One region of the Citrobacter portucalensis genome, then DNA from elsewhere that is predicted to be linked to it. Evidence: predicted binding sites of a transcription regulator. Region 1 holds the regulator's gene; the other holds the start of a gene.
The links. The regulator CRP, encoded in region 1, controls carbon source genes, mostly activating them, when cyclic AMP is high. The targets are predictions, from matches to a motif close to ATGTGANNNNNNTCACAT.
Positions count from the first base shown of each region.

Region 1 (3,420 bases):
TGCTTTTCCATCGAGAAACGGGTCGGCAAGCGGTGATACAAAATATCATCGGCCAGTACCCGAAGGCGTTCGGCGACGGTTCGCGCGTTCCAGCGAATTACCTGCTCCGCGTGGCTACGCTCAACCAGTTTTTGCACTTCTTCTGGCTGGTGGAGGCTAACGGAAATATGCTCCTGTAAATCCAGCGCCTCCTGAAAGGCACGCAGCAGGCGTTTGTATTCGTTGTTGTGATGTGCCGACAGCATATGCATTTGCTGATAGCACTGGGTAATCAGATCCACCGCCTTTTGTTGGCGAACCAGCAGGGGAGGCAGCGCTTTTTCTGGGTCGGCATGCTGGGTCAGCATGCTGTACTTGGCTTCACAGTAATCGGCTAATTCACGGTACAGCAAGCTGAGCGATTCGCGGAGCGGTTGCTCGCGCCACATCCAGAACCAGAACCAGTTGAACAGGCCATACCATAACGTGCCCAGCGCGTAGATCAGCAGCGGCTCCCAGACGGGCATATTCCCGGCCAGGCTGAGCGTGAAAATCGCCGCGATAAGCGAGGCTGGCAGTAATCGCGCATGCAAGGGGCTTAGCTCGGCGGTTACGCCAAGAATGAGCGTCAGGCCGGTGAGGATCAATGGTAGCGGTATAGTTTGCGCAAGCAGTAGCTGCATGATCAAGCTGCACCCGGCAAACAGCGATGCACCAATGACTAAGCGTTTGAAAAAGCGCTTGTGCGGGGTATCAAGACCGGCAATGTTGCAGCAGGCAGGGACGAGGGAAAAGAGAAGCCCCAAATGAAGCTGACCGATGATCAGACCAACAGCCACAGGTAAACATAGCACCAGCGTTTGTCGTAGTGCGTAGTTGATCTCTGGGTGGTATATCAGTCTTCGCCACATCGGAGTAAACAAAAGTGGCGCATTACTGGGTAACGCGCCACTTCGATGGGGTTAACGCGTGCCGTAGACGACGATGGTCTTACCGTGTGCGGAGATCAGGTTCTGATCTTCCAGCATCTTCAGAATACGACCGACGGTCTCACGGGAGCAGCCAACGATCTGGCCGATTTCCTGACGGGTGATTTTAATCTGCATGCCGTCCGGGTGGGTCATCGCATCAGGCTGTTTCGCCAGATTCAGCAGAGTCTGCGCGATACGACCGGTTACGTCGAGGAAGGCAAGGTTGCCCACTTTTTCAGACGTGACCTGCAGACGACGAGCCATCTGAGAAGACAGGCGCATCAGAATATCCGGGTTGACCTGGATTAATTGGCGAAATTTTTTGTAGGAAATTTCAGCGACTTCACATGCGGTTTTGGCACGTACCCAGGCGCTACGTTCCTGACCTTCTTCGAAGAGGCCTAATTCACCAATAAAATCGCCCTGATTCAGATAAGAAAGGATCATTTCTTTCCCTTCTTCATCTTTGATCAGCACTGCCACGGAGCCTTTAACGATGTAATACAACGTTTCCGCTTTTTCACCCTGGTGAATCAGCGTGCTCTTCGATGGGTACTTATGAATATGGCAATGAGACAAGAACCATTCGAGAGTCGGGTCTGTTTGCGGTTTGCCAAGCACCATGCGCGGTTATCCTCTGTTATAAGCTGTCTCCAGAGCCAGAAAACGACGCTGCCTCTGGGTTTGCAAAAATATGCTTCCCGCTACCTGGGAAAGGGGCTGTCAAAAATATACTGCAGCCTGTAATGTGATGTCCTCTGCATACATGCAGTACGTCAATGTATTACTGTAGCATCCCGTCTGTTTTAGCATAGCTTTCGCCGTGTGTCTCCTGGTGTCTCGCTTCAGCATGACGCAGGTCGCCTTCCGTTGCGAGAATTGTTATGTGCGCGTAATCTGTCAGGAAAATTGAAACATTGGAGTTACGAAATATGCAAGCGCGTGTAAAGTGGGTTGAGGGGTTAACCTTCCTCGGTGAGTCCGCCTCTGGCCACCAAATTTTGATGGACGGTAACTCCGGTGATAAAGCGCCGAGCCCGATGGAAATGGTATTAATGGCTGCCGGCGGTTGTAGCGCAATTGATGTGGTATCGATCCTGCAAAAGGGTCGTCAGGATGTGACCAACTGCGAAGTGAAACTGACTTCAGAGCGTCGTGATGAAGCGCCGCGCCTGTTTACCCACATCAACCTGCATTTCATCGTAACGGGTAACGATCTGAAAGATGCGTCAGTCTCCCGCGCCGTCGATCTTTCAGCGGAAAAATACTGCTCCGTGGCGTTGATGCTGGAAAAGGCAGTGAATATTACCCATTCCTATGAAGTGGTTGCTGCTGCGTGATGTCATGCCTGATGGCGTTTCACTTATCAGGCCTACAGGATATAAACACGTAGGCCGGATAAGGCATCAGCCGCCATCCGGCAAAAGACCACATCACTCTATCTTCTTACCTTCCATCAGTCGCTGTACCAGCGGCAGCATAATCAATTCCATCGCCAGACCCATCTTGCCGCCAGGTACGACTAACGTATTGATATGGGAAATGAATGATCCCTGCAACATGGCCAGTAACCACGGGAAGTCGATCCCTTCCAGGTTACGAAAATGAATCACGACAAAGCTTTCATCCAGTGATGGAATGCTCTTAGCGGCAAAGGGGTTGGAGGTATCGACGGTCGGTACGCGCTGGAAGTTAATATGCGTCCGGGAAAACTGCGGCGTGATGTAATTGATGTAATCGTCCATTGAACGCACCACCGAGTCCATCACCGCTTCACGCGAATGTCCACGCTCGCTGGTATCGCGGGTCAGCTTCTGGATCCATTCCAGGTTTACGATAGGTACCACGCCAACCAGCAGATCGACATGCCGGGCCACGTTTTGCTGCGGGGTGACAACACCGCCGTGCAGCCCTTCGTAGAACAGTACATCCGTCGGTTCAGGCAGCGGCTGCCAGGGCGTGAATGTCCCCGGAACCTGGTTCCACGGTACGGCCTCATCGTAAGTGTGCAGATATTTTCGCGACTGGCCTTTGCCCGTCTGACCGTATTCGATGAAGGTTTGTTCCAGCAAGCCGAAGTCATTAGCTTCGGGGCCAAAATAGCTGATATGCCGCCCGGCATCGCGCGCTTTGCGAATCGCCATGTCCATTTCCGGACGGGTATAGCGATGAAAACTGTCACCTTCCACCTCGGCGGCGCGCAGATTTAACTGCGCGAAAATTTTACGAAACGCGAGGCTGGTGGTGGTGGTCCCCGCGCCGCTGGATCCTGTTACCGCAATCACCGGATGTTTGGCAGACATAACAACTCCATGAAATGGTTGTAATTATAGTAAAGTCGGCCGGCGGCTACGGATTACTCGTGAATCTGCTTCCTCGGCATAATGTTGACCGTTTCATGCAGTTCAGACCACACCAGCACGGCTTCACCTGATTGTAGTTGGCGTTTGACGTCGGCGACTTTTTGTTC
Region 1 covers NZ_CP092466.1:402,596-406,015, forward strand. Annotated here, with positions in the region: gene LY264_RS01855 (YccS/YhfK family putative transporter) at 1-890, opposite strand, end outside; gene crp (cAMP-activated global transcriptional regulator CRP) at 942-1,574, opposite strand; gene LY264_RS01865 (OsmC family protein) at 1,883-2,290, shown strand; gene LY264_RS01870 (phosphoribulokinase) at 2,384-3,253, opposite strand; gene LY264_RS01875 (YheU family protein) at 3,307-3,420, opposite strand, start outside.

Region 2 (3,420 bases), 2.3 Mb from region 1:
AGCCCATTGAGAAGGCGACGAAACTGGGATGAATTTCTTCACTCAGATAGGTCATCCCTACCGCCGCGACGCCGCTCAGTGAAAGTCCTATCAGAGCACGCATGATTAAAATACCGTGCCAGCTGGTCATCATCGTTGAAAGCAGCGTACAACAAGAGGCGAGCAGCAGCGCGGTAACCATCACCGGCTTGCGGCCAAAAGCATCTGAAAGTGGGCCGGTAAACAGTAACCCTATCGCCAGCATCGCCGTCGAGATGGAAAGCGAGATACTGCTGCTAGCGGGAGAGACCCCAAACTCGTGCGAGAGCACTGGTAGTATGGGTTGTACGCAATAGAGGAGGGCAAAAGTCGCCAGTCCGGCGGAAAACAGCGCCAGCGTGACGCGCATAAATGGGGATGTTCCGCGTTTGATAAATCCATCCGGCGGGGTAACTATCTGTTCATCAACATCGCTTGTTGGCGCGGTATCGACAGTTGTTGTACGGCTCACTTGAAATCCTTGCTCATTCAATTACGTCTACAGGACCAGCCTTAAGAGTATGAAAATCACAATATTCTGTCTAATATATTAATAATCTCAAATAATATTTTAAAAATATGAATATCGAACTGCGTCATTTACGTTACTTTGTGGCCGTTGCCGAAGAGTTGCATTTTGGTCGGGCGGCGGCGCGGTTAAACATTTCGCAACCGCCGCTAAGTCAGCAGATCCAGATCCTTGAACAGCAGGTTGGTGCCCGGTTACTTGCCCGAACTAACCGTAGCGTGGCACTGACCTCTGCCGGAAAGCAGTTTCTGGCGGACAGTCGGCAGATCCTCGGGCTGGTTAATGAAGCCGCCGCCAGGGCTGAGCGTTTGCATCTGGGAGAAGCAGGGGAATTGCGTATCGGCTTTACGTCGTCCGCGCCGTTTATCAAAGCGGTTTCAGATACGTTATCTATGTTTCGCCAAAGCTACCCGGCAGTGCATATGCAAACCCGCGAAATGAACACGCGTGAGCAAATTGCTCCGCTCAATGAAGGAACGCTGGATTTGGGGCTTCTGCGCAATACGCAGCTTCCGGAAACGCTGGAGCGTGAAATCATTCTGCATGAACCACTGATGGCAATGATCCCACGTGCGCATCCGTTGGCCCAAAAACCCGTGGTCACGTTGGCCGAACTGGCGAATGAGCCATTTGTCTTTTTTGACCCCCATGTGGGGACAGGGTTGTATGACGATATTCTGGGCCTGATGCGTCGCTATGGACTGAAGCCGACGATTGCACAGGAGGTTGGCGAGGCGATGACTATCATTGGGCTGGTGGCCGCAGGATTAGGGGTTTCTATACTTCCTGCTTCTTTTAAACGGGTACAACTGTATGAAATGTGTTGGATCCCGATAGCGGAAGAAGATGCTGTCTCGGAAATGTGGTTAGTGTGGCCAAAGCATCATGAGCAAAGTCACGCCGCGCAACGCTTTCGCGAGCAGCTTCTGGTGGCCGTTCAGAGCGGTTAATTTAGTTTAAAAATGGGTGAAAATGTGCAGTAAATCACAAGGCTAAGTAAAAAGTTGACGGAAGCCATTGAAGTGCTTCACCATAGCCCGCAGATTATTTCGGAGCGCGAAAATAAAGGGAGTAAGTGGTGGTTGCTGATAGTCAGCCTGGGCATATCGATCAAATTAAGCAGACCAATGCGGGTGCGGTTTATCGCCTGATTGATCAGCTGGGTCCGGTATCGCGTATTGATCTCTCCCGCCTGGCACAATTGGCGCCTGCCAGTATTACCAAAATTGTCCGCGAAATGCTCGAAGCGCATTTGGTGCAAGAGCTGGAAATCAAGGAAGCGGGTAGCCGTGGTCGTCCGGCCGTTGGGCTGGTTGTCGAAACGGAGGCCTGGCACTACTTATCCATTCGTATCAGTCGTGGCGAGATTTTTCTGGCGCTACGCGATCTGAGCAGCAAGCTGGTGGTTGAAGATTGCCTTGAAATGGCGCTGGTCAGCGAAATACCGTTGCTGGATCGCGTGATAACCCAGGTCGATCAGTTTTTCATCCGCCACCAGCAAAAGCTGGAGCGCTTAACCTCCATCGCCATCACCTTACCCGGTATTATTGATACTGAAAACGGTATCGTTCATCGCATGCCATTTTACGAAGATGTCAAAGAGATGCCGTTGGGCGAAGCGCTTGAGAACCATACCGGCGTGCCGGTGTATATTCAGCACGATATTAGCGCCTGGACGATGGCCGAGGCGCTTTTTGGCGCATCGCGCGGTGCGCGCGACGTCATTCAGGTGGTGATCGATCATAACGTGGGTGCAGGGGTGATCACTGACGGGCATTTGCTGCATGCAGGCAGCAGTAGCCTGGTGGAGATTGGCCATACGCAGGTCGATCCCTACGGTAAACGCTGCTATTGCGGCAACCATGGTTGTCTGGAAACAATCGCCAGCGTCGACAGCGTGCTCGAATTGGCGCAGGTGCGCCTGAAGCAGTCAATGAGTTCTTCTCTACATGGGCAACCGTTAACGGTAGACGCGCTGTGTCTGGCGGCCATGCAGGGTGATTTATTGGCGAAAGATATCATTAGCGGCGTTGGGACCCACGTCGGTCGAATTCTTGCCATCATGGTGAATTTGTTCAACCCGCAAAAGATATTGATTGGCTCTCCGCTCAGCAAAGCGGCAGATATCTTGTTCCCTACCATTGCGGACAGCATTCGTCAGCAGGCGCTTCCGGCTTACAGTCAGCATATAGTCGTTGAAAGCACCCAGTTTACCAATCAGGGGACGATGGCGGGGGCGGCGCTCGTGAAGGACGCGATGTATAACGGTTCTTTGTTGATTCGTCTATTACAGGGTTAACATTTTTTAACTGTTGTACGAAAAATTGCGCTATCTCAAGCTGATCCTGGTCGTCATACCTTAGACTTTCTCCACTGTTTTATTTTCCTGACTTATATTTTCAAAGCATAACGGTGGAGTTAGTGATGCTGAAGCGTTTCTTTATTACAGGTACAGACACTTCTGTTGGGAAGACCGTGGTTTCCCGCGCATTACTACAAGCGTTAGCGTCAGGGGGTAAAAGCGTTGCGGGTTACAAACCTGTAGCCAAAGGCAGCAAAGAGACGCCCGAAGGTCTGCGCAACAAAGATGCACTGGTACTGCAAAGTGTGTCATCTATCGAGCTGCCTTATGAGGCGATTAACCCAATTGCGTTGAGCGAAGATGAAAGTAGCGTGGCGCATAGTGGTCCGGTCAATTACACCCTGTTATCCAACGGTCTCGCAAGCCTCAGCGAAAAAGTCGATCACGTTGTCGTGGAAGGCACCGGAGGCTGGCGGAGCTTGATGAACGATCTGCGTCCGTTATCGGAGTGGGTGGTGCAGGAACAACTGCCGGTGCTGATGGTAGTGGGTATCCAGGAAGGCTGTATTAA
Region 2 covers NZ_CP092466.1:2,694,538-2,697,957, reverse strand. Annotated here, with positions in the region: gene LY264_RS13105 (MFS transporter) at 1-490, opposite strand, end outside; gene LY264_RS13100 (LysR family transcriptional regulator) at 598-1,497, shown strand; gene mlc (sugar metabolism global transcriptional regulator Mlc) at 1,626-2,846, shown strand; gene bioD (dethiobiotin synthase) at 2,972-3,420, shown strand, end outside.
Region 2: a site for CRP is predicted at 1,520-1,537, ahead of mlc (sugar metabolism global transcriptional regulator Mlc). Genes of this name have one in related genera too.